DNA from 4 places in the Gellertiella sp. DMC107 genome. Region 1 is predicted to be linked to each of the others. Evidence: predicted binding sites of a transcription regulator. Region 1 holds the regulator's gene; each other region holds the start of a gene.

Region 1 (7,272 bases):
GCGCCAAGCAGTGCGGCCGAAGGTGTCTTGGCCTTGATGCCGAGCATCAGGCCCTGGCCGCGGATTTCTGCAATCACGTCCGGGAAGCGGTCGGCTAGCGAGGCCAACCCTTGGGCAAAGAGCAGCGACATGTCGCGCACATGGTCGAGAAAGCCATCGGCCAGCACGACATCGAGCACGGCGAGACCGACGGCCATGGCGAGCGGATTGCCGCCATAGGTGGAGCCATGCGTGCCAGCGACCATGCCGGAGGCCGCCTCTTCGGTGGCAAGGCAGGCGCCGAGCGGGAAACCGCCGCCGATACCCTTGGCGACCGCCATGATATCCGGGGTGATGCCCGCCCATTCATAGGCGAAGAGCTTGCCCGTGCGGCCCACGCCGCACTGGACCTCGTCGAGGACGAGAAGCAGGCCATGCTCGTCGCAGATATCACGCAGGCCGCGCATGAATTCGACCGTCGCCGGGCGGATGCCGCCCTCACCCTGTACGGGCTCGACGAGGATGGCGCCCGTGGACGGGGTGATCGCAGCCTTGACGGCCTCCAAGTCGCCGAAAGGAACTGGATCGAAGCCCGGTGCCTTCGGGCCGAAGCCCTCGATATATTTCTCGTTGCCGCCGGCGGCGATGGTGGCCGTGGTGCGGCCGTGGAAGGCGCCCTCGAAGGTGATGATGTGGAACTTCTCCGGGTGTCCCTTGGAGAAATGATAGCGGCGGGCGGTCTTGATCGCGCATTCCAGCGCCTCGGCGCCGGAATTGGTGAAGAAGACCTTGTCCGCGAAAGTAACCTTCATGAGGCGTTCGCCGAGCGCCTCCTGGCCGGGTACTTCGTAGAGGTTGGAGAGATGCCAGACCTTGCCGGCCTGCTCCGTCAGGGCCTTGATGAGGTGCGGATGGGCGTGACCCAGCGAATTCACCGCAACGCCGGCTGCAAAATCCAGATATCGCTCGCCGCTTTCCGTGGTCAGCCAGACGCCTTCGCCATGGGTAAAGCGCAGCGGCGTGCGGTTATACGTGTTGTAGAGCGGCGCGGCAGCGGCCATGACCCACCTCGTATCTCAAGAAAAGCAGCTTCGACAGGGACCACGGATGCAGGCCCGGAAAAATCAAAATGCCGCCTTTCGGCGGCGGCGCACTATCCCCATTTCGCACTGCAATGTCAACAAAACCGGTGCATTTCGCCGCGCGTTCCGCCCGAACGACCTGGCGTTACGAGAGGCAGGCGAAGCGAAGCGCGGGCGGGAAGCAAGTTGGGGAAAAGTCGAAAATCGAATCATGATGATTCCAGCGACTCTTGTCACGGAGTCAGCCTCACACTAGGTTAAATCTCAATTACTAGACTGCATGCGGCGGAACTAGTCACGACAATGGTGAGGCGTTTTGGCGCCGGGCAACACCCGGCGCTGGGTGACGGATTCTTTCCATCACAGGCGCGACAGCGGAGAATGTGCATGAACTGGACAGACGAGCGCGTTGAGAAACTCAAGAAGTTGTGGTCCGAAGGCCTGAGCGCCAGCCAGATCGCGGCCCAGCTGGGCGGCGTCAGCCGTAACGCTGTCATCGGCAAAGTGCATCGTCTCAGCCTGCCCGGACGGGCCAAGGCCGGCGGAACCGCACCTGCAACCGCAGCGCGCACGCCCAAGCGGACGACTTCTGCACCGCGCGCGCCGAATTATGCGGCCCGCGCCACGACCCGCACGGTTACCCGTACCCAGGGCGCCACCGTCGTGCGCGAGGAGATCGAGGTCGACACCGTCGAGGAAATGCAGTTCGTACCGGCGAGCAACGTGGTCGTGCCGATCTCGCGCCGCCTCGAACTGACCCAGCTGACCGAACGCACCTGCAAGTGGCCGGTCGGCGATCCGCTGAAGGACGATTTCCACTTCTGCGGCAATGACAGCCCGGACAGCTCCCCCTACTGCAACTACCATCAGAAGCTGGCCTATCAGCCGGTTTCGGACCGCCGCCGCGCCGCGCGCTGAGCGGGTTCGAGGATTGACGAAAAAACCCCGGTTCGCTGAACCGGGGTTTTTTCACGCCTGTCTCCGGCGGGCTTCGTCTCGCATCAGCCCTCGATCGAATAACCGGCGCCACGCACGGTGCGGATCACATCCGACATGCCGGGCAGGTTCACCGCCTTGCGCAGGCGGCCGATATGGACGTCGACGGTGCGTTCGTCCACGTAGATATCGTGACCCCAGACGCCATCGAGCAGCTGCGAGCGGGAGAAGACGCGGGCGGGCGAGGACATCAGGAATTCCAGCAGCTTGAATTCCGTCGGCCCAAGCCGCACCTCGCGGCCCTTGCGATGGACGCGGTGGGTTTCGCGGTCGAGTTCCAGCTCGCCGCAGCGCAGGACGCTGGCGAGAACCTCGGGCTTGGCACGGCGCAGCATCGCCTTGACGCGAGCCATGAGCTCCGGCGTGGAGAAGGGCTTCACCACATAGTCGTCGGCGCCGGTCGAAAGGCCGCGCACGCGCTCGTTCTCCTCGCCGCGCGCGGTCAGCATTATGATCGGCAGGCGCTCGGTTTCGGGGCGCTGGCGCAGCCGGCGGCAGAGCTCGATGCCGGAAACACCCGGCAGCATCCAGTCGAGAATGAGAAGATCAGGCACGCGCTCCTTCAGCCGGGTCTCGGCTTCATCGCCACGCATGATGGCATCCACCTCGAAACCTTCGGATTCGAGATTGTAGCGGAGGAGTTCGGAGATGGCCTCCTCGTCCTCGACAATGGCTACCCTTGGGGTCATGGCATCTATCCTTGCGGGCACTTATTCGGAAACGGCAGAGGTGACGGTGTTGGCAGTATCGTCCTTGGGACGCTCGCCCTCCGGCTGCGCGCCGGTTGCCATGTAGTAGATCGTCTCGGCGATGTTCGTGGCATGGTCGCCGATGCGCTCGATGTTCTTGGCGCAGAAGAGAAGATGGGTGCAGGGGGTGATGTTGCGCGGATCTTCCATCATGTAGGTCAAGAGCTCGCGGAAGATCGAGGTATACATGGCGTCGATTTCCTCGTCGCGCTCGCGGATCGACTTCGCCTTCTCAGCGGAGCGGGTCGTATAGACGTCCAGCACTTCCTTCAGCTGCATCAAGGCGAGCTCGGAAAGGTGCTCGAGGCCGCGGGCGAGCTTTCGCGGCACGCCCTGCGCCTGGACGGCAATCACCCGCTTGGCGGTGTTCTTGCCGAGATCGCCCACGCGCTCCAGATCGGCAGCGATGCGGATCGAGCCCATGATTTCGCGAAGATCGGCCGCCACAGGCTGGCGGCGGGCGATGATGATGACAGCCTTGTCGCCCACTTCCCGTTCCGCGGCATCGAGCACGGCATCGTCGGAAATCACCTTCTGGGCGAGCGCCGTGTCGGAGTTGACCAGCGCCTGGACCGCCTCGGAGACCATCTGTTCGGCCAGACCGCCCATCTCGGAAATGCGGCGCGCCAGAAATTTCAGTTCTTCGTCAAAGGCGGAGTAAATGTGGTTGGAAGCCATAAGCCTGTTCCTTGTTCAGCATTCGGACGGGGACGGAGGCAAGGTGGCCTCAGCCGAAGCGGCCCATGATGTAATCCTGAGTGCGGCTCTCGTCCGGATTGGTGAAGATCTTGTCCGTATCGTTCTCCTCGACGAGGTTGCCGAGGTGGAACATGGCCGTGCGCTGGGAGACGCGCGCGGCCTGCTGCATCGAATGGGTGACGATGACGATGGTGAAGTTGGACCGCAGCTCGTGGATCAATTCCTCGACCTTGGCGGTGGCGATGGGATCGAGCGCCGAGCAGGGCTCGTCCATCAGGATGACTTCCGGCGAAACGGCCACCGCACGGGCAATGCAGAGGCGCTGCTGCTGACCGCCGGAAAGGCCCGTGCCGGCTTCGTGCAGGCGATCCTTCACCTCGTTCCAGAGACCGGCCTTGATCAGGCTCGTCTCGACGATCTGATCGAGATCGGCCTTGTTGCGGGCGAGGCCGTGGATCTTCGGGCCGTAGGCGACATTTTCGTAGATCGACTTCGGGAAGGGATTGGGCTTCTGGAACACCATGCCGACGCGGGCGCGGAGTTCCACCACGTCGATCGACGGATCGTAGATATCCTGGCCATCCAGCGTGATCTGGCCGGTGACCCGGCAATTGTCGATCGTGTCGTTCATGCGGTTCAGCGACCGCAGGAAGGTGGACTTGCCGCAACCGGACGGGCCGATGAGAGCGGTCACCGTCTTTTCGCGGATCGGAAGGCTGACATCGAACAGTGCCTGCTTGGGCCCGTAAAACACGGACACCTTGTTGCCTATCATCTTGTAGACCGGTTCGTTCATCGTCTGGGCCTGTCTGGGTTCGAGAGTGGTTTCTGCCATCATGTTCATGGAACGTTTTTCCTTACCAGCGGCGTTCGAAGCGGCGACGCAGCAGAATGGCGCCGAGATTCATGAGGATGAGGAAGGTGAGAAGCACGATGATCGCGCCCGAGGTGCGCTCGGTGAAGGCGCGTTCGGCTTCGTTGGCCCACATGTAGATCTGCACCGGAAGGGCGGTCGAAGGTTCGAGCGGGGTGGCGGGGAAATCCGCCACGAAGGCCACCATGCCGATCAGCAGCAGCGGTGCAGTTTCACCGAGCGCATGGGCCAGACCGATGATGGTGCCGGTGAGGATGCCGGGCATGGCCAGCGGCAGCACGTGATGGAAGATGGTCTGCATCTTCGAGGCGCCGAGGCCGAGCGCTGCGGCGCGGATCGACGGCGGCACGGCCTTCAGCGAGGCGCGGGTGGCGATGATGATGGTCGGAAGCGTCATCAGCGTCAGCACCAGGCCGCCCACCAGGGCCGCAGAGCGCGGCATGCCGGCAAAATTGATGAAGATCGACAGGCCGAGGAGACCGTAGACGATGGACGGCACCGCCGCGAGATTGTTGATGTTGACCTCGATCAGATCGGTCAGGCGGTTCTTCGGCGCAAATTCCTCAAGATAGATGGACGCGGCAACCCCGATCGGCAGCGACAGGACAAAGACCGTGACCATCATGAAGAACGAGCCCATGGCGGCGACGCCCAGACCGGCGGCTTCCGGACGGGAGGAGGCTCCGTTGGTGAACAGGCCTGTGTTGAATTCCTTGGTCAGATCGCCTGCGTCGCGCAGGGTCTTCATCCATTCGAGCTGCCGGTCCTTGACCTTGCGGCGCGCCTCCGGGACGGTCAGATCGATCTGGCCCTTGTTGGCGCTGTCGATATTGCCTTCCGCCAGCAGCGACACGTTCACGGTCTTGCCCACCAGGGAAGGATCGGCCAGGAGCATGTCCCGCAAATCAATACGCGCGCTGTCGGAGATCATCGAAGCGGCGAGCTTGGCGGACTTGCGGTCGGACGCATCGAAGCCGAGGCGCTTGGCAAGGCTGTGCTTGATCAGCTTGGCAAAATCGCCCTGGGCCAGGATCGCCGGGTTTTCGGCCCGCTTGTTGTCCGGATCGAGATCCTTTTCGGCAAATTCGATCGGGAGCGTGATCGTGGTCTGGACAAAGGCCGTATACCCCTTTGACACCACCGAGAAGATCAGCGCCGCGAGGAAGAAAAGGCCGACGGCCATGGCCACGATGCCGTAGGCGCGGAAACGGCGCTCGGCGGCATAGCGGCGCTTGATGCCGATATCACGGCGCGCGAGCGCGGGCATTCCGTTAAGCGTGACAGCGTCGCTCATTCGTACTGTTCCCGATATTTGCGCACGATGTAGAGCGCATAGATGTTGAGTGCGAGAGTAATGGCGAAAAGCGTGATCCCGAGCGCAAAGGCGACCAGCGTCTGCGGGGAGGTAAACTCCAGGTCACCCGTCAGCTGGTTGACGATCTTGACGGTCACCGTGGTCATGGGCTCGAAGGGGTTCAGGGAAAGGCGGGCGGCGACCCCGGCCGCGAGCACCACGATCATGGTTTCGCCGACGGCCCGCGAGGCGGTCAGCAGGAGGGCGCTGACGATGCCCGGAAGCGCAGCCGGCAGGATGACCCGCTTGATCGTTTCCGAGCGGGTGGCGCCCAGTCCGAGCGAACCATCCCGCAGGGCGCGCGGAACCTGCGTGATGATATCGTCTGAAAGCGACGACACGAAGGGGATCAGCATGATGCCCATGACGATACCCGCCGTCAGAACGCTCTGCGCCTGGATGAAATTGACGTAGTTGCCGGTGACGAGCCCGTTCAGCTCTGCGGAAATGTCCCGCAGGAAGGGGCCGACGGTGACCAGCGCAAAGAAGCCGTAGACGATGGTGGGGATGCCAGCCAGAAGTTCGAGCGCCGGCTTGGCGAGGTTGCGCACCCGGGGTGAGGCATATTCGGCCATGTAGATGGCGGAAAGCAGGCCCACCGGCACGGCGCAGAGCATGGCGAAGAAAGCGATGTAGAGCGTGCCGGCGAGAAGCGGGATGAGACCGAACTGGCCGCCTTCGCCACCGGCACCGGCCGCGGCGAAGCGGGGATCCCACACCGTGCCGAAGAAGAATTCGTGCATCGGCACCATGGCGAAGAAGCGGGTGGCTTCCGACAGCATGGAGACGACGATGCCGACCGTGGTGAGGATGGCAATGGTGGAGCAGAGGGCCAGCGCCACCAGCATCAGCTTTTCGATGTGGTTGCGGGCACGGAAGGCGGGTGCCAGGCGGCGATATCCCAGGAAAGCGCCGAGGGCCGCGACGACGATGCACACGGCGGCCATGGCCTTGTGGCTCGAGGCATCCATGGCCGTGCGCTTCAGCGCGGCCTGAATGATCTCCGGGCGCACATCGGCGGCAACGGGCACGGCCTTTGAGGCAAGCAGCTCCGGCCATTGGACCGTACCGGCCTCGGCGGCGGCGATCTCGGCGTCGGACAGCTGTTCGACACCCTTGGCGATGATGGTCACGGTGCCGTAATTCAGCGCTTCGGACGCTGCATCGGCCCTGAGGTCGGCAGGCAGCGTCGCCCGCACGCTGTTGTCGATATAGATCGGCGCCGCAATCGACCAGACGAGCAGCACAAGCACGGCAGGCAAAAGGGCGGTCAGAGCCACATAGGCGCTGTGATAGGCGGGGCGGGAATGGGCTTTTTCGCTGGTTGTCCGGGCCATCGCGCTGGAGCGGGCCCGACCGGCGACATAGGCGACCAGCGCCATCAATGCCAGGATCAGGAGAAGCAGGGGCGTCTTCATCGAGCACCTTTTCTGGGGCAATTCCGGAAGGCTTTAAACCCTTCCGCGTCACGAAGGCGCCCATCGGCGGGCACCATGCCTTGCAGGCTGTAAACCCGGCGCGGCCCGAGGCCACGCCGGG
Region 2 (7,272 bases), on a different contig from region 1:
TGTCCCTGGAAAAAGGCAGTGCGGTGGGCATCGTCGGACCGTCAGGGTCGGGTAAGTCCACCCTGCTGATGGTCCTTGCGGGCCTGGAGCGCCTGGACAGCGGAACCCTCCACGTGGACGGTGCCGCCCTGCATGCCATGACGGAAGATGCGCTGGCGGCGTTTCGCGGGCGGAAAATCGGCATTGTCTTCCAGTCCTTTCATCTGATCCCCAACATGACGGCCCTGGAGAATGTGGCAGTGCCGCTGGAACTGGCGGGAGCCCCCGATGCCTTCGCGCGGGCTGCGGAGGAACTGGCTGCCGTCGGCCTTGGCGAACGCCTCCACCATTATCCCGGCCAGCTATCCGGCGGGGAACAGCAAAGGGTGGCCATTGCACGGGCACTGGCGCCGGAACCGACGCTTCTCATCGCGGACGAGCCCACGGGCAATCTCGATGGCGAAACGGGTAGCAGGATTGCCGATCTGCTGTTTTCCAAACAGAAGGAACGGGGCATGACCATGCTTCTGGTCACCCACGACCCGGCCCTCGCCGCGCGCTGTCAACGCCAGGTGCATATGCTCTCCGGCAAGATTCTTGCAGCAGAATCGGTTCTCGAGAGGGAACCGGCATGAGATCATCGGCCTGGTCTATGGGACTTGCGCTCCGTTTCGCCCTCAGGGAAATGCGCGGCGGACTTCGGGGCTTCCTCGTCTTCATCGCCTGCATAGCCCTTGGAACCGGAGCCATTGCCGCGATCAACTCCATTTCGGCCACGGTCAGCCGAACGATGGAAACCGAAGGCAGGCAGCTGTTGGCAGGCGACATTCGCTTCGAATTGACCAACCGCCAGACAAAGCCGGACGAACAGGACTGGCTGGTGAAGAACGGGACCCTGTCCCACAGCACCACGCTTCGCTCGATGGTGCGCAAGGCGGATGGCAGCGATCAAGCCTTGGCCGAGCTCAAGGCCGTCGATGACGCCTATCCCCTTTATGGCACCGTGAAGACGGAACCCTCGGGCGAGCTGGGGACCCTTCTGGCCAAGGATACCAAAGGGACGTTCGGTGCACTGGCGCAACAGGGCCTGCTCGACAGGCTTGCCATCAGGGTCGGCGATCAAGTCCTGCTCGGGAACATTCCGGTGCGAATATCCGCCCTGCTCGATAATGAGCCGGATGCGGTTTCTGAAGGTTTCGGCTTTGCCCCTCGCCTGCTTCTCTCGGACGAAGCTCTGAAGGAAACAGGCCTTGTACAGGTCGGAAGCTTGACCAAGGAGGCTTATCGTCTTCGTCTTCCTGCGGGCACCGATCCCGTTGCCCTTGCAAAAGCAGCGGACCGGGCCTTCCCCGACGCTGGCTGGTCGGTTCGCAACAGTCGCAATGCGGCCCCATCGCTGGCAGAGAACATCGACCGCTTCACCCAGTTTCTCACGCTCGTGGGATTGACCGCGCTGATTGTCGGCGGGGTCGGGATAGGCAATGCCGTCCGCGCCTATCTGGAGTCGCGCCACTCCACCATTGCCACCTTCAAATGCCTTGGCGCACCTGCGGGTCTCATATCCTCGATCTACTTCTTGCAGGTCATGCTTGTTTCCCTGATCGGGATCGGGATTGGACTGGCGATCGGGATTGCCGCGCCCGTCCTCGCCATGCCCTATCTGGAAACCATCCTCCCGGTAGACAGCAGTTTCCGCATCTTCCCCTCCGCTCTGGCCCTGGCAACCGGCTTTGGACTGATCACCACTGTTGCTTTCTCCATCCTGCCCCTCGGCGCGGCACGGCGCATCTCCGCCGTTACCCTGTTTCGGGATGGCGATGCGGCACCGGCAGGCTGGCCCGCATGGCGTGACCTGCTCTCGCTGGCAGCGGCCCTCGCGATCCTGGCTGCTTTGGCGATTTATACGGCCGCAGACCGTCGTATCGCCCTCAATGCCCTTGTCGCCATAGCCATCGGATTTGCGGCCCTGCGCCTTGTCGGGCGCGGGGTGCAGACCCTGGCGCGGCGGTTTCCGCGGGTTCGCTCCACCTCTCTGCGCATGGCAATCGCCAATATTCATCGGCCGGGGGCTCTGACCGGGCCGGTCGTCCTCTCTCTGGGTCTCGGTCTGGCGCTGCTGGTGGGGCTTTCGCTGATCGATGTCAATTTGCGCTCGCAGCTGACAGGCGCGCTTGCCCAGAAGGCGCCGAACTTTTTCTTTCTGGATATTCAATCCCGGGAGAAGGATGCCTTTGCATCGCTTCTCGCCGAAAAAGCGCCGGGTGGCGAAATCAACGCCGTTCCGATGCTTCGCGGTCGTATCGTTGCGCTCAACGGAACCGACGTCGCCAAGGTTGCAGTGGCGCCTGAGGGCAAATGGGTTCTGAACGGAGATCGCGGCGTGACCTACGCGGACGCCATCCCGAACAATGCCCGTTTACGGGAAGGCAGCTGGTGGCCCCGGGACTACAGCGGTGAGCCGCTGGTTTCCTTTTCCGCCGAAGAGGCAGGGCAGCTTGGGCTGAAGCGCGGCGATACCGTGACGGTCAACGTGCTCGGGCGCCCGGTCACCGCCCGCATCGCCAATCTGCGAACGGTGGAATGGGACCGGATGTCGATCAATTTCGTCATGGTCTTCTCGCCCAACACCCTCAAGGGTGCCCCCCATGCCTGGCTTGCGACGATTACCAAACCCAACATGACGGCTGTCGAAGAGCGTGAATTGATGCGGGAGGCCGCCGCTCGCTATCCCGCTGTCACTTCCATCAGGGTCAAGGATGCACTCGACACCGTCGCTGAGCTTACGGGCCGTCTGGCCAATGCCATTCGGGCAGCGGCGGCCATTGCGCTCGTCACCTCCATTCTCGTGCTGTCAGGCGCCCTTGCCGCGGGCAACCGGGCCCGGTTGCATGATGCGGTGGTGCTGAAGACGCTCGGTGCCACACGCGGAATGCTGATCAGGACCTATGTCCTGGAATATGGACTGCTCGGAGCTTCCACGGCTCTGTTCGCCGCCATGTCCGGAGGATTTTCGGCCTGGTATGTGGTCAGCCGCATCATGAAGCTGCCCTTTGCCATCGATGGCATCACGCTGGCGGCGACATTGGCCATCGGCCTCTGCATCACCGTGGGCATCGGCCTGGCCGGCACCTGGCGTATTCTGGGGCAGAGGGCCGCGCCGCATCTGCGAGAACTGTAGTCTTTGCCCATCGCATGAGAATCGGAACGAAACCACTTGTAAGTGTTTCGACACCACCTCATATTGCCATCAGACATGCTGTGGCTCCGCCAGAAGCCGTTTCGATCATGAAACCGCGCCGGAGCTTTCAAAGAGGATAAAATGGCTGATCTTCGCGACTTCCCTAACCGCACGGCTGGTGCCCAGACGGGGGCGGTAATCGATGAGGGCCTGCGCAGCTATATGCTGAAGGTCTACAACCTGATGGCGCTTGGCCTGGCGATCACTGGCATTGCGGCCTATGGCACCTTTGCGGCGGCCTTCGGGCCTGACGGTCCGACGGCCTTCGGCATGGCGATTTATGCAAGCCCGCTGCGCTGGGTCGTCATGCTCGCGCCGCTCGCCATGGTGTTCTTCCTGAGCTTCCGGATTCATTCCATGAGCGTCTCGGCAGCCCAGACCACCTTCTGGATCTATGCAGCGCTTATGGGCCTGTCCCTGTCGTCCATATTCGTGGTCTATACCGGCCAGAGCATCGTGCAGACCTTCTTCGTGACAGCGGCCTCCTTCGGCGCGCTTTCTCTTTACGGTTATACCACGAAGCGTAACCTTTCGGCGATGGGTTCCTTCCTGATCATGGGCCTGTTCGGCCTGCTGATCGCCACGGTCGTCAATATTTTCCTGGCATCCTCGGCGCTGAACTTCGCCATCTCGGTCGTGGGCGTGCTCGTCTTCGCGGGCCTGACTGCCTGGGACACCCAGAAGATCAAGGAAGCCTATTATGAGGCTGACAGTGCCGACATGGCCGGTCGCAAGGCGATCATGGGCGCCCTGCAGCTTTACCTCGACTTCGTCAACCTCTTCCTGTTCCTGCTTCGCTTCCTCGGCAATAGCCGTAACTGAGCCGCGAGCGACAGCACCGAATACAAAAGGCGGCCTTTGGCCGCCTTTTCCATGGGAAGATTGCCTGTCCCGGTCCGGGGTTCACGGATCGACCAGCTTCAGGACCTTGTCGAAAACCTTCAGCACCTGCTTCAGGTCATGCCCCCTCTTCAAGATGAGGCCATGGGTATTGGTGACCGAATAGGCGCCCTGCTTTGCCGCAAGCTTCGGATTCTTTTCGATCCGGTACAGAGGCATTTCCCCCGACCGCTTGAATACGGAAAAAACCGCCCGATCCTTCAAGTGGTCGATCGCATAGTCCTTCCACTCCCCTTCACCTACCATGCGACCGTAAATCCAGAGAATCATGTCGAGTTCGCGCCGGTGAAAGGTCACCGGCATCGGATCCCGGCTCTGACGGTACTCCCTGAGGTCAACGACCACGGGCGCGGAATCATCTCCGCCCGCGCCGCGCCCTTCGAAATTCAGATCATCAGCCATAGCCGCTCTTGGTCCGCCAAGTCTCACGACATCTGTATGACAGTTTGCCTCAGACACGACAAAAAGCAAGTCGCCATCGAACGGGCACCCATTTTCGGAAATGCCCCATTCATGCCGAATGGCTGCCGCAATGCTCTGTCATTGGATCAGAAGCCGGTTTGGCGTATCAGAACCGGTTCCGGTCCGGCCTCACCCTTCCCAGCCCAGTCGTGGCCGGACCGGCCCTTCAGCTCGCGGGGATGGGCACAAGGGCGCCACCGCGGATCGGCCCGAGCGCACCGTCACTGCCTTCCGTCTGCAGCAGGATGGCAGCCCGCTCCTTGCCCGGCTTGCCCAGCATATCCACCGGCAACTGGATCTTCAGCTCATCCCCTTCCCACATGCCGATCGTTTCAAGGGAAGAAACGACATTATGGTAGGAGATCGTCTTGCCGGCGTTTTCGCCCTTTTCGATGCGCACATCGAGACGCGGGGTAAAATAGGCAATCACCACATGGGCGTCTCCGCGACCCGGCGCGATGCCGATGCGGATGCAATCATCGTCGAGGGTCACGGTAATCGGCACATCGGGCGCCTGCCTGTCGCTGGCCAATGCACCGATCTGCTGCTCGATGCCGCGTAGATCGCCCCCGTTCAAATGCATGCGCCCATTGACGACGGCCTGGGGGGTGTAGACGTTCGATCGCTTCAGGCCCGCCGCATAGTCATACTGACGACGGGTATTTTCCGGCGTACTCAACGTGTCTTTCCAACCGAGATAGTTCCAGTAATCAACATGATAGGAAAGGGCGATGACGGAGGTGTCATGCGCCAGCTTCTCGAAAGCGGCATCGGCCTTCGGGCACGATGAACAGCCCTGCGAAGTAAACAGCTCGACAACACCCTTGGGCGTCACGGCGTCCGCAGCGCTCGCCATCGAGGCGAACGGCAGGACTGCCATCAGCAATGTCATCATGACTGTTCTTTTCATGGTCCCTTTCCGGAAGGCAGGAAAGCACGGCGATAGGCTTTCTGTCGGCATGGGCACCCAGAAGGGACGATCCCTGCCAGCCTTCATGCCTCATACAGCTTTCCACGCCTTGCGAAAAGTCACGTTCGGGTGAGATGGAAAAAGGGGCCGGATCTTTCCGATCCAGCCCCTTTTCAGCTCACTGCAAAACCTGGGCTCAGGCTGCGAGATCGCGCAGAACGGTCTGCAGAATGCCGCCATTGTTCACATAGGTGACCTCATCGAGCGTATCGATGCGGCAGAGGATCGGAACCTCCTTCACCGTGCCGTCACCATAGGTGATCTTGGCGATCTTCTTCTCGCGCGGCTTGATGTTCTCGAGGCCTTCGATGGTCACGAGTTCATCGCCCTTCAGGTTGAGGCTCTGCCAGTTCGTGCCTTCCTCGAAACAGAACGGGATGACGCCCATGCCGACGAGGTTGGAGCGATGGATGCGCTCGAAGGACTGCGAGATCACGGCGCGGACGCCGAGTAGGTTGGTGCCCTTGGCCGCCCAGTCGCGCGAGGAACCGTTGCCATATTCGACACCGGCGAAGATGACGAGCGGAACGCCCTCGGCCTTGTACTGCATGGCCGCATCGTAGATCGACATCTCTTCCTTGGACGGATAGTGGATGGTGTAGCCACCTTCCTTGCCGTTCGGGCCGAGCATGTGGTTGCGGATGCGGATATTGGCAAAGGTACCGCGCATCATGACCTCATGGTTGCCACGACGCGTGCCGTACTGGTTGAAGTCGGCGACACCGACGCCATTGCCCATCAGGTAGGCGCCAGCTGGAGACTGAGCCTTGATCGAGCCGGCCGGGGAAATATGGTCGGTGGTGATCTTGTCCCCGAAGAGGCCAAGAACGCGGGCACCCTTGATATCGGTGACACCGGCGCCGGTCTTGCCCATGCCCACGAAGTAAGGCGGGTTCTGCACATAGGTCGAGCTGTCTTCCCAGGCATAGGTCTGGCCAGCAGGCACGTTCACCGCCTGCCAGTTGGCATCGCCCTTGAAGACGTCGGCATACTTCGTTTCGTAAAGCTCACGGGTCACATACTTCATGATGAAGTCCTGGATCTCGTGCGAGGTCGGCCAGATGTCCTTCAGATAGACAGGGTTGCCGTTCTGGTCTTCACCGATCGGCTCGCGGGTCAGGTCCTTCTGGACGGTACCCGCCAGGGCATAGGCGACGACGAGCGGAGGGGAGGCGAGATAGTTCGCCTGCACATCCGGCGAGACGCGGCCTTCGAAGTTGCGGTTGCCGGAGAGTACGCCGGCAGCAATCAGGCCCTTGTCGTTGATGGTCTTGGAGACCGGTGCCGGCAGCGGACCGGAGTTACCGATGCAGGTGGTGCAGCCGAAGCCGACCAGGTTGAAGCCGAGGGCGTCGAGATCCTTCTGCAGGCCAGACTTTTCCAGATATTCGCCAACGACCTGCGATCCCGGTGCCAGCGAGGTCTTCACCCAGGGCTTGGACTTCAGGCCCTTGGCCACCGCATTGCGGGCGAGCAGGCCGGCAGCGATCAGAACCGAGGGGTTGGACGTGTTGGTGCAGGAGGTGATGGCGGCAATGGTGACGTCGCCATGGCCGAGATCGAAATCCGTGCCTTCGACCGGATAGCGGTTCGAAAGCTGGCCGGGCTTCTTGTAGTCGTTTTCAAGCGCAGTCGCGAAACCGGCTGCGATATTCTCCAGCGCGACGCGGCCTTCCGGGCGCTTCGGGCCGGCCATGGCCGGAACCACGTCGCCCAGGTCGAG
Region 3 (7,272 bases), on a different contig from region 1:
TCCACCTCTCGCCGCGGGCGGCACCATCGACCAGCTTCCAGCTCGAATAAAGAAGGGCGGCCGTGAAGGCGATACCGATCAACGGGAATGGCATGAGAATTCCTTGCATGCAATCATCGACCCAGCGCGTAACCATGCCCGGGCAAATCAGAACATTTGTGACTGGTATTGACCGGCGGTTGCGCTTCCAGTGTTGCTTCGCCGATTTGATGCGGCGCATAGCATGAAGCTCGCATCAGAAAAAGGCATAATTGTTGAAGAAAATCCAAATTGACCGGTCTTTGTGCGGTGTTTAGCGTCATCGCTCGTTAAAGGGAGAGGAAATGCAATGGCGGAAGAGCATACGGGTGGATGTTTGTGTGGCGGCGTGCGCTTTCGGGCGCGGGGCCCGCTCAGGGAGGTGATCGCCTGCCATTGCAGCCAGTGCCGCAAGCAGACCGGACATTTCCTGGCGTCCACCAATGTGGCGGATGAGGACCTGACCCTGGAGGGGGAGGAAAATCTGCGCTGGTATCATGCGAGCAATTTCGCGCGGCGCGGCTTTTGCGGCCATTGCGGCTCGGTGATGTTCTGGAAGGCCAACAGCGAGGCGCACACGTCCATCTGCGCGGGCGGCTTCGACCAGCCAACCGGACTGACGCTGACCAGCCACATCTTCTGCGCTGACAAGGGCGACTATTACGAGATCACCGACGGATTGCCGCAATATGCGGCGGGCAGCCCCGGGCTGGTCGTGGATAACGGGGGCTGACCCGGTTCAGCGGGGCGGGATATCCAGTTCGGCACAGGCGGCGAGGAAGGCGGCATCCAGCGCCGCCAGCTTCACCGCCTCCCAGCGCATGTAATCCCGGACAAAGGCTTCCGACATCCAGAAATCGCCGCGCCGGCGCGCCAGCGTCCAGCCGATGCTGGCTTCCTTTTCCGCCTTGGAAAACATGCGCTTCACATTGCTGACGGAGATCGCGTATTTTTCCGCAAGGTCGGACAGGGCCAGCGGCCCCAGCAGGAAGCGTCCTTCCATCGGCGAAACGTCCTTCAGCCGGGTGACGACGTGGTGGAGGATCATGCCGCCCGCATCCGACCAGGCAAAGCTTGCCACGCATTCCGGCGGGTTGCGCCAGGCGGGATCATCCACCAGGCTCCGCGTCGAATGGATATGCGCCACACGGTAGAGCGTCGGATGGTCGCCGGCGATCCGCTCGCGGCTGCCGCCGTCGATCATGTCCAGCGCCGCCATATGGGCCATGAACCAGGTCTGCATGCCGAAATTGCTGATGTCGGTGGTTTCCAGCACGCGCACGCGCCGGTCCGGCACGGCCGGCACTTCCCGGAGAAACTTGTAGGTGAGCAGCTCCTGCAGGAAGGCGCTGGCCGTGTTCCGGCTTGCCGCGCCGATCCGCATCACCGTCTCGATCAGCCGCGTTGCGGTAAGCCCGGAGAGCGGATCGTCGGGGTTTCGCTGCGAGGACAGGGCGAAGAGCGAATGGGTGATCAGCCATTTGCGATGGTTGGATTTCAGCCGGGTGAGGCGCGGGCTCTTCTCCTGCAGGCCGATCAGGCGGCTCGCAATCATGGCTTCCGCCGCGCGGTAACGCGGGTGCCGGGACAGATCGTCGGCATCGAGGGGTGTCGGGGAACCCGCATTGGGGTTGCTGTTCCGTGCCAGATTATCGACCATGGTCCTGCGCAAAGATTTGAGATTGCAGGATAATCCTGACGGTTCTGCAAGCCTTCGTCAATGCGGATTGACCCTTAGGCAGGCGGTCTACCCAAAAACCGCCAGCCCTTTGCCGGGCTGGTGCGAAAAGCCCTGGCCGGTTTGCCAGCCAAGGTTTCATTTCAGGTGGAGGGGCCGGAGACCGCCAGTTGTCCCGGGAAAAAGCGGCTGATGCCATACTGCTTCCCAAACATCATGTCGTGCTGGAGGTAGCGATAATCCCGGATGAGCGGGTCGAGTTCTCCGCCACGCGACCAGTCGGGCGTGGGTTCGTTGGTCTTGCTGACCAGCTGATAGCGGTCCACGATATCGTACTTGTCATGCACCTTGCCGAGGAAGCCGGTGTAATAGGGGTGCTCGTAGCCGGCCATCTTCATCAGGTGATAGGGGATGAAGGCGGGGCTGACGGTGCCGATATCGGTCTTCGGGCCGGTGCGGTTGGACCAGACGATCAGCGGCGTCTCATGCTCGCGCTTCATCGTGTCCACGTCGCCCTTGCGGGTCGCGACCTGTTCCGGCATGTAGCCGCTGGAGGTGTAGACCGGGCCGAGCGGCGGCAGGTGATCGCCCCAGAGAACCACGATGGTCTCGCGCTTGCGCTTCTTCGCCCAGTCCATCAGCATCTTCAGGGCATCGTCGGATTCCTTCACGCCCTGCACATAGGTGGAGAGAGCCTCCTTGTCGCCCGCGGGGAGGTTGCCCTCGACGGCAATGGAGTTCTTCGCATAGCGATGCGGCTCGTAGGGGCCATGTCCCTGCAGGGTGACCGAGAAGAAGAAGAACGGCTTGTCCATGGCATCGCCTTCTTCCATGATTTCCCGGAAGAGGCTGTCGTCGGAGGCGAAGATGCCCCGTTTGGTCATGGGCGGCAGGTTTTCCTCCGACTTGAACTCCTCGAAGCCGAATTCCTTGTAGACTTCGCTGCGGTTCCAGAACCAGCCCTGATAGGGATGGATGGCGCGGGCGGCATAGCCCTGGCTGCGGAAGAAGGTGGCGAGCGTCGGCACCTTGCGGCGGATATACTGCTGATAGGGAATGCTGCCATAGGGCAGGAAGGCGTTGGAGAAGCCGGTCAGCGCCTCGAACTCCACATTCGGCGTCATGCCGCCGAATTCCGGCGAGAAGACATGGCCCGCCAGATTGCTGCGCATGAAGGGCATGGGGTCCGGATTGAGCTTGACGTTGGAGAGGCGCGTGGCATCCCACAGGCTCTCGCTCATCAGCATGATGACGTCGGGCCGTTCCTGCTTGCCGGCCGTCACCGCCGTGACCGGCGGCTCGATGGCGGTGATGGAGTCATGCGAATAGCCGGCCGGCGCTTTCACGTTGGCCATGGGCAGGTTGAAGGCAAACGCCATCAGGAAGCCGTTGTGGCGATAGTTTTCCTTCTGGTCCCACATCATCGGAATGACCTGAAGACGGTCGCGGAGATAGGAGAAGGTGGAGTAATCCATCAGCGAGGCGAAGGACATCAGCAGCGGTGCGGCAATCGCGATCTGCGCGATGCGGCGCTTGCCGGTCATCCGGGGGAACGTGCGCCAGGCATAGCGGAAGCCGAACACGGCGCCGATGATGCCGAGCACGAGGCCCGCTGCCACCAGCGTCGCGGCCACGGGCCGATCCTTGACCATGGCCGGCATGAGTTCGAGAATCTGGCGGCCGAAGGCGAGGTCCGTCGGGTAGAGCGGATCGGAGAGATAGAGCCGCTTCTGGCCCGAAATGAAGGCCGGAAGGATGAGGATCGGCGCGGCGATGAGGATCGACAGGAACCAGCGCCCGAGCAGCGCGTCGATGGCCAGCAGCACCAACAGCACCACACCGACCGTGGTCCAGCCGGGGCGCGAGGTGGAGGTGAAGAAGTCCATCAGATCAGCATAATTCGAGCGGGAGACCAGCTCGATCGTCAGCACGATCAGGAAGGACAGCAACAGGTAGGACAGGCCACGCAGGACGCGGGCATACAGGCGCGAATAATCCGCGTCGGCTGCATGCAGCCACGGCAAGGACTTCAGCGGGGCGGCCTTGGTGTCGTTATACAATTGCGGAGTCTCCGGCACCTGTCAGGAAAGGTTCATTTCACTGTCACACATCCGTCATGAATGACAGATGAACCGTCCGCCTTGGTAAATCTGTCCCCGGAATTATCCGGTCCTGTGGCGCTCCGGCGATAGTGCGGGCCAAAAGCGGATGCGGCGGATTGCAGGCGCGGGCAGGGCGCGCTACATCACTCCTCATGACCCAGGCACCTGACATTACCGATACAATCCGCATCGCCGTCGGCCAGTTCAACCCGACGGTCGGTGACATCAAGGGCAATATGGCGAAGGCGCGGGAAGCCCGCGCCGATGCGGCACGGCAGGGAGCCCATCTCCTGCTGCTCACCGAACTGTTCGTGGCGGGCTATCCGCCGGAAGACCTGGTTCTGAAGCCTGCCTTCATCCGCGCCTGCCGGGAGGCGATCGACGCCTTTGCCGCGGAAACCGCCGATGGCGGGCCGGGGGTCATCATCGGCTTTCCCCGCCAGGACGAGGCGGGCCGCTACAATTCCGTCGCGGTGCTGGACGGCGGCCGGGTCCTCGCCATCCGTGACAAGGTGGATCTGCCCAATTACGGCGAGTTCGACGAAAAGCGCGTGTTCCGCGCCGGCGCGATGCCGGGGCCGGTGAATTTCCGGGGCGTGCGTCTCGGCATCCCGGTCTGCGAGGATATCTGGGGTGAACTCGGCGTCTGCGAGACGCTGGCGGAAAGCGGCGCGGAGCTCCTGCTGGTGCCGAACGGCTCGCCCTATTATCGCAACAAGATGGATATCCGCCACCAGATCGTGCTGAAGCATGTGATCGAACTCGGCCTGCCGATGATCTATGCGAACCAGCTCGGCGGACAGGACGAACTGGTCTTCGACGGCGCGAGCTTTGCCTTCAACGTCGACAAGTCCATGGCTTTCCAGATGAGCCAGTTCGAGGAGACCCTGTCCGTTTCCACCTGGAAGCGGGAGGGCGAAAGCTGGGTCTGCCGCGACGGCGGCCGGGCCAATCTGCCCGATACGCAAGAGGCCGATTATCGGGCCTGCATGATCGGCTTCCGGGATTACGTGAACAAGAACGGCTTCCGCAATGTGGTGCTTGGCCTCTCCGGCGGCATCGACAGCGCGATCTGCGCGGCCATTGCGGTGGATGCGCTGGGCGAGGAGCGGGTGCGCTGCGTGATGCTGCCCTATCGCTACACCTCCTCCGATTCGCTGACGGACGCGGAGGCCTGTGCCAAGGCGCTGGGCTGCCGTTACGAGGTGGTGCCGATCGAGGAGCCGGTCGCCGGGTTTCTCTCCGCGCTGTCGGAGGTTTTCGAGGGGACGGAAGAGGGCATTACGGAGGAAAACCTCCAGAGCCGGGCGCGCGGCACCATTCTGATGGCCATTTCCAACAAGTTCGGTTCGATGGTCGTCACGACCGGGAACAAGTCGGAAATGTCGGTGGGCTATTGCACGCTCTATGGCGACATGAACGGTGGCTTCAACCCGATCAAGGACCTGTACAAGATGCAGGTCTATGCGCTTTCTGCCTGGCGCAACAGCCATGTGCCGCCGGGCGCGCTCGGGCCGGGGGGCGAGGTGATCCCGAAAAACATTCTGGACAAGGCACCTTCGGCAGAGCTTCGGCCGAACCAGACCGACCAGGATTCGCTGCCGCCCTATCCGGTCCTCGACGATATTCTCGAATGTCTCGTCGAGGCGGAAATGTCGGTGGAGGATATCGTGGCGCGCGGTCACGACGTGGCGACGGTGCACCGGATCGAGCATCTGCTCTATATCGCCGAATACAAGCGCCGGCAGTCGGCGCCGGGCGTGAAGATCACCCGCAAGAATTTCGGACGCGACCGGCGCTATCCGATCACCAACCGGTTCCGCGACCGGTAGGCGGGGGCGCCTTGCCAAAGGGCCGGCGCCTTGTCATAAGCAGGATATTCAGGTGCCGCCGGGTTTCCGGCGGATAATCGGGAATCCGGTGAAAAACCGGAACGTGCCCAACGCTGTAAGGCGGACGTCGTTGCAGACGGCTTTCCTGACCGGAAGGCCGCGCCACTGGGAAACCGGGAAGGCGTGCAGCGGGCGGATGATGCCCAGTCAGAAGACCGGCCTGATGCCATAGCCGATGCCGCGCGGACGGCGGCAGCGGTGTCTGCATTGTTGGGGATCGAACGATGCTTGCGACGAAATCGCACCGCGATGCGCTGGTGCATGCCGAACCGTTCACACCGGATGAAAAAGCCGCCCTTTATCGCGCCATCGAAACGCGGCGGGACGTGCGCGACCAGTTTTTGCCCGACCCTCTGCCTGACGATGTGGTGGAACGCCTGTTGAAGGCGGCGCATGCCGCACCGAGCGTGGGCTTCATGCAGCCCTGGAATTTCCTGCTCGTCCGTTCCGAGGAAAAGCGCCGCCGGGTGCACGAGGCCTTCTGCCGGGCGAACGAGGAGGCGGCGCTGATGTTTACCGGCGAACGCCGCGACCAGTATCGCGCGCTGAAGCTCGAAGGCATCCTCAAGGCGCCGCTCAGCATCTGTGTGACCTGCGATCCCACGCGGGGCGGCCAGGTGGTGCTGGGCCGGACCCACAATCCGCGCATGGATGTCTATTCCACCGTCTGCGCGGTGCAGAATCTCTGGCTCGCGGCCCGGGCGGAAGGGGTTGGCATCGGCTGGGTGAGCATTTTTCACGACCGCGACGTGCGGGAGATCTTTTCCATCCCCGACCATGTGGAAATCGTCGCCTGGCTTTGCGCGGGCTATGTGGACCAGCTCTACAGCGAGCCGGAACTGGCGGTGAAAGGCTGGCGGCAGCGGTTGCCGCTGGAGGATCTGGTCTTTGAGGAAACCTGGGGCGGATAGTCTCCCCTCGGCGCGCGCCGGACAGAGCTGTCACAGGACCGTAGCCAAACCGTCATGGCCGTTCGTTATCCTCCCCTGTGAAGGCGCATTGGGGGCGTCTCCATTTACGGGATCAGGGGATGACGGTCAGTGTTCCTGCACTGCCCGGCGAAGGGCGTGCCGTGGCGGCATGGCCTGCCGCCGGCTTTTTCGCGGCCACGGTGTTGGCCAGTCTGTTCTTTCGGCTGTTTCCAGAGGTGGATCTGGCTGTCAGCGCGCTGTTTTATGCGGAGAGGACCGGATTTTTCCTGGCTGCCGATCCGCTCTTGACGCTGCTGCGCAACATCAACCTCGTCTTGCCGCACGTCTGCGTGCTCTGTGCGTTTGCCGCGCTGCTGGTCCGGTCGGTCGGCCGACGGTCTCGTCTGGCCGCTCTCATGCCCCCACCGGGCCATTGTCTGTTTCTTCTCTGTGTCATGGGGCTGGGGCCAGGGCTTCTGACGCGGGTGATCAAGGACGGCTTCGGCCGGGCACGGCCGCGCGAGACGCTGGGTTTCGGGGGCGATTCTGCCTTTTCGCTTCCCTGGGATCTCTCCCGCGCCTGTCTGGACAACTGCTCGTTCATTTCGGGGGAGAGCGCTTCGGCGGCGGCCCTTCTGTCCCTGCCGCTGCTGCTGCCGGCTGGTCGCCGG
Region 4 (7,272 bases), 450 kb from region 1:
TATCGAGCGTCTCTTCGGACGCAGTTGACCGCCGCGAAAGGGCTGGAATTCGGCGAGAACGAGGAGTATGGCAGGAAAGGCCATCGGCTGGAGGTCCATTCCGCGCCGACAGATGCCCGGCAATGCGGCTAGCAGGACATGATCAGAGGCAGGAGACCCAGGATGAACCGGTTTGACGGTGGCGGAAATCGTGAGGCGAAGATCCGGTATCTCGATGCGGATTTCCAGATTCTGCTGCCCGGATCCCATGTCATCTGCGCGATGACCGGTCGTTCGATCCCACTGGACGAGCTGCGTTACTGGAGCGTGGCACGGCAGGAACCCTATGTGGATGCCGCCGCCTCCCTGGAAGCGGAAAAGCGCGCCGGCGCGCTGCCGAACCAGCGGTAAGAAGGAGCCCGGCAGGCCGGGCCCCTCGGTTTCATCCAAGCTTGACTGCCGCGTTGCCGCCGTCAACAAAGAGCGAGGCGCCGGTGATGAAGCTTGCTCTTTCCGAAGCGAGAAACAGGAAGGCTTCCGCAATCTCCGAAGGCTGCGCGATCCGCTTCATCGCATGCAGGGTGGCCGCCCATTCCTTCTGCTCGGCGCTGCCGCCGAGTTCCGTATCCACCCCGCCCGGAAGCACCGCATTGGCGCGGATGCCCCTTGCGGCATAATCCGCCGTCAGGGCCTTGACGAGGCCGCCCAGCGCGGCCTTCGAGCAGGCATAGGCGCCCATGCCGGGAATGGCCACGCTGGTGCCGACGAAGGTGGAGGTGAAGAGGAGTGAGCCGCCGCCCCGCTTCAGCATCAGCGGCACCTGCGCCCGGGCTCCGAGAAAGGCACCGGTGAGATTGGCGGCAAGCGTTGCCTGCCATTCCTCCAGCGTGACCTCGGCAAGCGGCTTGTACGGACCGATTGCTGCAGCATTGTTGACGGCAATATCGAGACCGCCAAAGACCTCCTGAGCCCGCGCGGCGATGGCCTCGTGGGTTTCCGGCAGGGCAACGTCGCCCGCAACGATTTCGGCCACGCCGCCCTCCGCCTCGATGTCCTGCTTGAGAGCCGCGAGCGGCTCCGGGTTCCGGGCGTTCAGGATCAGGCGCGCACCCTCTCTTGCAAAAAGAAGGGCCGTCTCGCGGCCTATGCCCTTGGATGCGCCGGTGACGAGGGCGATGCGGTTTTCAAGCTGTCTCATGGTTCAGACCTCCGTTGTGGGGAGGCACTGAATAAGATCACACGCGATGGTCACACCACCCGTTTCATGCACGACATGGATGAAATTTTAATCGCGACGGATCAGCGCCAGCATGTCCCAGAGCGATGCGCCCGTCTCGAAGACAGCCGCATTGGCGGAAAAGGCGATGCTCTGCTCCACAAGCCCGATCAGGTCGCGGGCTGGATCAGGCCCCTGCCCCACGCCTTCCGATACGGTCGCTTCGACGCCGCCGCCGGGAAGCGCGCCAAAACCGGTTTCGAGCGGTCTGTAGCCCGGGTTCGAACCATGGGCCACATTGGTGGCGATAGCGGCCAGCGCCGTGTCCCGCGCCCGCAGGCCACTGGCAGCGATGGAAAGAATGGAACCGATGGTCATGACACGTCCTTATCGAGAGGCGCAGTCTAGCAGCCATGTCTTGAGGAAGTTTTCTGCGGACCCGCTGGAACGGAGCGTCGCCTGTCCCGTTGCGGCACAGGGAGAGCGCCGGAATGGTCCCGGAAATGGCAAATACCCACAGAAAGGGCAAAAGGTCAGCTTTTGTGGGCAGAGGAATTGCTTTATGACGCTTTCATGACACGTGACCGGAACCCAAAAGAATGATCAGCCTGTTCAAGAAACTGATGCCGCGCGAAGACAAGTTCTTCGATTACTTCCAGGCCCACACGAAAACCGTGGTCGCCGCCGCCGATGCCATGAAAGCCCTTCTGGCGGGCGAAGGCGATCTGGAGGCGCATTGCAGCCGCATCGTCGCTCTCGAACACCAGGCGGACGACATCACGCGCGACGTGCTGCAGGCCGTGCGCCGCAGCTTCATCACTCCTTTCGACCGGGGCGACATCAAGGATCTCATCCAGTCGCTCGACGACGCCATCGACATGATGCACAAGACGGTGAAAACCATTCGCCTCTATGAGCAGACCAGTTTCGATCCCGGCATGCGCGATATCGGCGTGATGATCGCCGAATGCGCCCGGCTGATCTCGGAAGCGGTGCCGCTGCTCGACAAGATCGGCCAGAATGCCCATCGCCTGGCGGAAATCGCCGAGGAAATCACCCGCGTGGAAGGCCGCTCCGACGAGGCCTATGAAAAGGGCCTGAAAGACCTCTTCCACCGCCACGGCAAGAGCGATCCGATGGCCTACATCATCGGCGCGGAAATCTATGGCGAACTCGAGAAAGTGGTCGACCGCTTCGAGGACGTGGCCAATGAAATCAGCGGCATCGTGATCGAGAACGTCTGATGGAGGCGACGCTCGCATTTCCGCTGCTGGTGGCCCTGATCGGGGTCGCGCTGTTTTTCGACTTCCTGAACGGCCTGCACGATGCGGCAAATTCCATCGCCACCATCGTCTCCACCCGCGTGCTGAAACCCCAATATGCGGTGGCCTGGGCGGCCTTCTTCAATTTCATCGCCTTCATGTTCTTCGGCCTGCATGTGGCCGAGACCATCGGAAAGGGCATCGTCGATCCGGGCGTGATCACGCCTGCGGTGGTGTTTGCGGCGTTGACGGGGGCAATCGTCTGGAACATCGTCACCTGGGTGTTCGGCATTCCCTCGAGCTCCTCGCATGCGCTTGTCGGCGGGCTCGTCGGCGCAGGCGTTGCCAAGGCGGGCTTTTCGGCGGTGGTCTTCTCGGGGCTCGGCAAGACGGTCGGGGCTATTTTCCTGTCGCCCGCGATCGGTTTCGTGCTGGCCCTGCTGCTTGTGCTGATCGTCTCCTGGATCTTCGTTCGCCAGACCCCCTTTGCCGTCGACCGCACGTTCCGCATCATGCAGTTCGTATCCGCCTCTCTCTATTCGCTCGGCCACGGCGGCAACGATGCGCAGAAGACGATGGGCATCATTGCGGTGCTGCTCTATTCGCAGGGCTATCTCGGCGGCGAATTCCACGTCCCCTTCTGGGTCGTCATCACCTGCCAGTCGGCCATGGCCATCGGCACCCTCTTCGGCGGCTGGAAGATCGTGCACACCATGGGATCGAAGATCACCCGCCTCAATCCGATGCAGGGCTTCTGCGCGGAAACCGGCGGCGCGCTGACGCTCTTCGGCGCGACCTGGCTCGGCATTCCGGTTTCCACCACCCACACGATCACCGGCGCCATCGTCGGCGTCGGCGCGGCACGGCGTGTCTCCGCCGTGCGCTGGGGTCTGGCCGGCAACATCGTGATCGCCTGGATCATCACGCTGCCCGCGGCCGCGCTGATCTCGGCCCTCACCTTCTACATCACGACGCTTTTCGGCTGATGGCCGACCCTGCGGGCGGCGGACGGGAAAACCGTCTGGCGCCCGCCACGCACAGCACGACCACAAGTGTCATGCCGAAGAGGCCCGGCCCAACGGGCTCCTTGAGCAGCAGGCCCGCAAAGACGAGGCCGATGAAAGGCTGGAGCAGCTGAAGCTGCCCGACCCCGGCAATGCCGCCCAGCGCCAGCCCGCGATACCAGAAGATAAAGCCCACCAGCATGCTGAACACCGAGACATAGGCGAGCCCGATCCAGGACGGGGCCGTCCACACGGGAAAGAACGCCGGCGCGCGCAGGATTGCCATCGGCACCATGACGGGGAGAGACAGCAGCAGCGCCCAGGAAATGACCTGCCAGCCGCCCAGCCGGCGCGACAGGCGCGCGCCTTCCGCATAGCCGAGACCGCAGACGAGGATGGCCCCCAGCATCAGGAGATTGGCGAGGGAAAAGCCGCTGCCGGCGCCCTTGAGCGCGAAGCCCGCGACAGCCGCGCTTCCCAGGCCGGAAAAGAGCCAGAAGGCAGGATGCGGCCGTTCGCCCGCCCGGAACACGCCGAACAGCGCGGTTGAGAGCGGCAGCAGCCCGACGAAAACGATGGAATGGGCCGCGCTGACATATTGCAGCGCCAGCGCCGTCAGGAGCGGAAAGCCGATCACCACCCCGAAAGCGACAATGGCGAGCGGCACCAGATCGTCGCGCCGGGGCCTGCTCGCCCCGCCCGCCAGCATCAGCGGCACGGCCAGCAGTGCGGCAATGCTCGCGCGGGCGGCCGTGAGAAAAAAGGGATCGAAATCCTGCACGGCGATGCGCGTTGCCGGCAGCGAACCGGCAAAGATCAGCACGCCGAGAAATCCGTTGATCCAGCCTGTGGTGGTCTTTTCCATGGCATTCTCCTTGTCCTGTCCAGCTATGCTCCCGGCGGGCTCGACAGGACAGAAACAGTTCAATACAATTCATCGAAACTGTATGGCTGACAGGATCAATACAGATGGAATGGAAACCTCCCTCCGGGCTGGGTCGAACCGCGGCGGCCGTCAGCGAGATCGAACGACGGATTGCCACCCGCCAGCTGGTGACCGGCGCGCGCCTTCCCTCGGTGCGGGCTTTTGCTCGAAGCATGGGCCTTTCGCCTTCGACGGTGGTGGAGGCTTATGAGCGTCTGGCTGCGGCCGGGCTGATCCGCTCGCGGCCGGGCTCCGGTTTCTATGTCGCACAGGCGACCGCGCCTCTCAGCCTCGCTGACCTGGGCCCCCGGCTGGACCGTGCCGTCGATCCGCTGTGGATTTCGCGGCAGGCGCTCGACGAGAAGGACGATCTTCTCAAGCCGGGCTGCGGCTGGCTGCCGCCGGACTGGCTGCCGCAAGCCGCCCTGCAGCGGGCGCTCAAGGCGATCTCCCGCGAGACCGGCAAGGCACTGACCGATTATGACAGTCCGGCCGGGCTGGCGCCGCTGCGGCAGCTTCTGGCGCGCCGGATGCTGGAGCGGGGAATTCCGGTCGATCCCAGCCGGATCATGCTGACCGAAAGCGGCACCCAGGCCATCGATCTTCTGTGCCGGTTCCTGCTCGAACCGGGCGATACGGTGGCGCTTGATGATCCCTGCTACTTCAATTTTCATGCCCTGCTGCGCGCGCACAGGGCCCGGGTTGTATCGGTGCCGATGACCCCCGAAGGTCCGGATGCAGACGCCTTCGCCCGACTGGCGCGGGAAGAAAAGCCGAAGCTCTACATCACCATCGCGGGTATGCAGAACCCTACCGGCGCAACGCTCTCGCCCGTCGTGGCGCACCGGCTGGTGCGGATCGCGGCGGAAGCCGACATGACCATCATCGAAGACGATATTTTCGGAGATCTGGAAAACCGTCCGCAGCCAAGGCTGGCGGCCATTGACGGACTGAACCGGGTGATCGCGATCGGCAGTTTCTCGAAAACACTGTCCGCCTCGGTGCGGTGCGGCTATGTGGCCGCCCGTCCCGACTGGCTGGAAGGGTTGATCGATCTGAAGATCGCGACCGGTTTTTCCGCCTCGCGCCTCTCGGCCGATCTCGTCCTGCATGTGCTGAAGGACGGCAGCTACCGGCGGCATGTGGACCAGCTGAAGGTCGGCCTTGGCAAAGCCATGAACCGGACGGTGCTGCAGGCGCGGGGCGTTGGCCTGAAGCCTTGGATCGAGCCGGAAGCCGGCCTTTTTCTCTGGTGCCGTTTGCCCGGGGGTGAGAGTGCCGCGGCCTGTGCAAAAGACGCGCTTCAGGAGGGCATCGTGCTGGCGCCCGGCGACGCCTTCAGCCCCTCGGGCGCCTGTGCGGACTTCCTGCGCTTCAATGTGGCGCAATCGGAGGATCCGCGCATCTGGCACTTCCTTGCCCGCCGGCTTCGTCCCAAGTCCGGAGCTTAGGCCTGCCTTGAGGCAACCAGGCGCTTGCGGGCCTGATCGACGGCCCGGTCGATGATGTTGAGGGGCGCGCGCGGATCGTCGAAACGCATATCCACATTCACGACGCGGACGGCTTCGGCCAGCTGCGCCGAAGCGCCGCCATGACCGCGAAAGCGGACGTGATCCTTTGACGTGGTGACGAGTATCAGATCCTCACGCGCGGCGGTTTCGAGGAGATCCCGGATCTGATCCTCTTCCAGATGGGCATGATCGGCGAAGCTGCGGCGAACGGCAATTTCGGCCCCCAGGCTTTCGACCGTCCGGTAGAACTTGTCGGGATCGGCAATGCCGGCAAAGGCCAGCACGCGACGACCGAGGAGTTCCGGCATGGGGCGCGGCATCAGGGCCGCCTCCATGACGCCGATCCCGGCCCGCGCGGCCCTGCGGATCAGGAAGTCCGCATTGTCGCCGTTGCCGACCTTGAGGATCGCCGTTGCATGACGCAGTTGCACCGCCATGGGCGCTCTGACCGGGCCGGCGGGGATGACAAAGCCATTGCCGATGGCGCGGTGACTGTCCACCACCACCAGCGCATAATCGATCGCAATGCGGGCGCTCTGGAAACCGTCATCCATGATGATCAGGGTCGCCCCCTTTTCCACCAGCCGCTTCGCCCCGTCGAGACGGTTGCGGGAGATCACGGTCAGGGCTGCGCGGGCGAGCAGCAGCGGTTCGTCCCCGACCGCTTCGGCGCGGTGATTATCGGCATCGACGACGGTCGTCACATCGATGGAGCCGCCGTAGCCGCGGCTGAGAAAGCCCGGAACATGACCCCTCGCCTTGGCCGCTTCCGCAAGGGCCAGCGCCGTGGGCGTCTTGCCGGCGCCACCGGCGGTAAAGTTGCCGGCGCAGATGACCGGAACCGGCAGGCTGGCGCGCGGCGCCTTTTCCATGCGCCGACCAGACACCTGTCCGTAAAGAAAAGAAAGCGGCGAGAGAGCGTAGGCGCGCCAATCTGCTTTCGTCCACCAGAATGGTGGAGAATCCGAAACCATGTACTCTCCGTCCCTTTACTCACCTGCCCCGACGACAATTCTTGCGGGACTCGAGAAAATCCTGACCGGCGTCCGACCGCAACTGTCAATTCTTGCGGGGCATTTAACGGAGAGATCAGGGTTCAGGCAAGCGCAGGCAGAACCGATTCCAGCTCGGTTATGTCGTTCAGACAATGATCGGAGGCGGCGGCAAGGGATTCCCGCGATCCCGTCCCGGTCAGAACCCCCACTTTCAGACCTGCGCCGGCACGCTGGCCCATATGGAGATCATGATTGTTATCGCCGACCACGGCGATTTCGCTGACATCGATCCCCGTTGCGGCGCTGAAGCCCAGCACCATGCCCGGCTCCGGCTTGGAGCCATGGCCGCTGTCATAGCCCACGATGTAATCGACCAGATG

Evidence for each region. The regulator PhoB, encoded in region 1, activates phosphate uptake and scavenging genes when phosphate is short. The targets are predictions, from matches to a motif close to TGTCATNNANCTGTCAT.
Region 2: a site for PhoB is predicted at 4,545-4,561, ahead of ACT54B_RS14810 (DUF2794 domain-containing protein). Genes of this name have one in related genera too.
Region 3: a site for PhoB is predicted at 3,798-3,814, ahead of ACT54B_RS00130 (LTA synthase family protein). Genes of this name have one in related genera too.
Region 4: a site for PhoB is predicted at 1,758-1,774, ahead of ACT54B_RS10325 (DUF47 domain-containing protein). Genes of this name have one in related genera too.

The regions. Positions count from the first base shown of each region.
Region 1 covers NZ_JBQUZZ010000002.1:572,048-579,319, reverse strand. The annotation lists gene ACT54B_RS08285 (acetylornithine transaminase) at 1-1,040, opposite strand, end outside; gene ACT54B_RS08280 (GcrA family cell cycle regulator) at 1,449-1,979, shown strand; gene phoB (phosphate regulon transcriptional regulator PhoB) at 2,063-2,746, opposite strand; gene phoU (phosphate signaling complex protein PhoU) at 2,768-3,484, opposite strand; gene pstB (phosphate ABC transporter ATP-binding protein PstB) at 3,534-4,349, opposite strand; gene pstA (phosphate ABC transporter permease PstA) at 4,363-5,673, opposite strand; gene pstC (phosphate ABC transporter permease subunit PstC) at 5,670-7,151, opposite strand.
Region 2 covers NZ_JBQUZZ010000004.1:199,968-207,239, forward strand. The annotation lists gene ACT54B_RS14795 (ABC transporter ATP-binding protein) at 1-614, shown strand, start outside; gene ACT54B_RS14800 (ABC transporter permease) at 611-3,157, shown strand; gene ACT54B_RS14805 (Bax inhibitor-1/YccA family protein) at 3,299-4,039, shown strand; gene ACT54B_RS14810 (DUF2794 domain-containing protein) at 4,121-4,519, opposite strand; gene ACT54B_RS14815 (DUF1223 domain-containing protein) at 4,746-5,489, opposite strand; gene acnA (aconitate hydratase AcnA) at 5,686-7,272, opposite strand, start outside.
Region 3 covers NZ_JBQUZZ010000001.1:28,365-35,636, reverse strand. The annotation lists gene ACT54B_RS00145 (hypothetical protein) at 1-94, opposite strand, end outside; gene ACT54B_RS00140 (GFA family protein) at 329-751, shown strand; gene ACT54B_RS00135 (hypothetical protein) at 758-1,678, opposite strand; gene ACT54B_RS00130 (LTA synthase family protein) at 1,840-3,720, opposite strand; gene ACT54B_RS00125 (NAD+ synthase) at 3,951-5,630, shown strand; cobalamin riboswitch at 5,664-5,868, shown strand; gene bluB (5,6-dimethylbenzimidazole synthase) at 5,915-6,601, shown strand; gene ACT54B_RS00115 (phosphatase PAP2 family protein) at 6,721-7,272, shown strand, end outside.
Region 4 covers NZ_JBQUZZ010000002.1:1,018,818-1,026,089, reverse strand. The annotation lists gene mutL (DNA mismatch repair endonuclease MutL) at 1-28, shown strand, start outside; gene ACT54B_RS10340 (DUF2093 domain-containing protein) at 163-390, shown strand; gene ACT54B_RS10335 (SDR family oxidoreductase) at 422-1,177, opposite strand; gene ACT54B_RS10330 (flagellar basal body rod protein) at 1,265-1,573, opposite strand; gene ACT54B_RS10325 (DUF47 domain-containing protein) at 1,795-2,439, shown strand; gene ACT54B_RS10320 (inorganic phosphate transporter) at 2,439-3,443, shown strand; gene ACT54B_RS10315 (DMT family transporter) at 3,424-4,326, opposite strand; gene ACT54B_RS10310 (aminotransferase-like domain-containing protein) at 4,431-5,837, shown strand; gene lpxK (tetraacyldisaccharide 4'-kinase) at 5,834-6,871, opposite strand; gene ACT54B_RS10300 (HAD family hydrolase) at 6,994-7,272, opposite strand, start outside.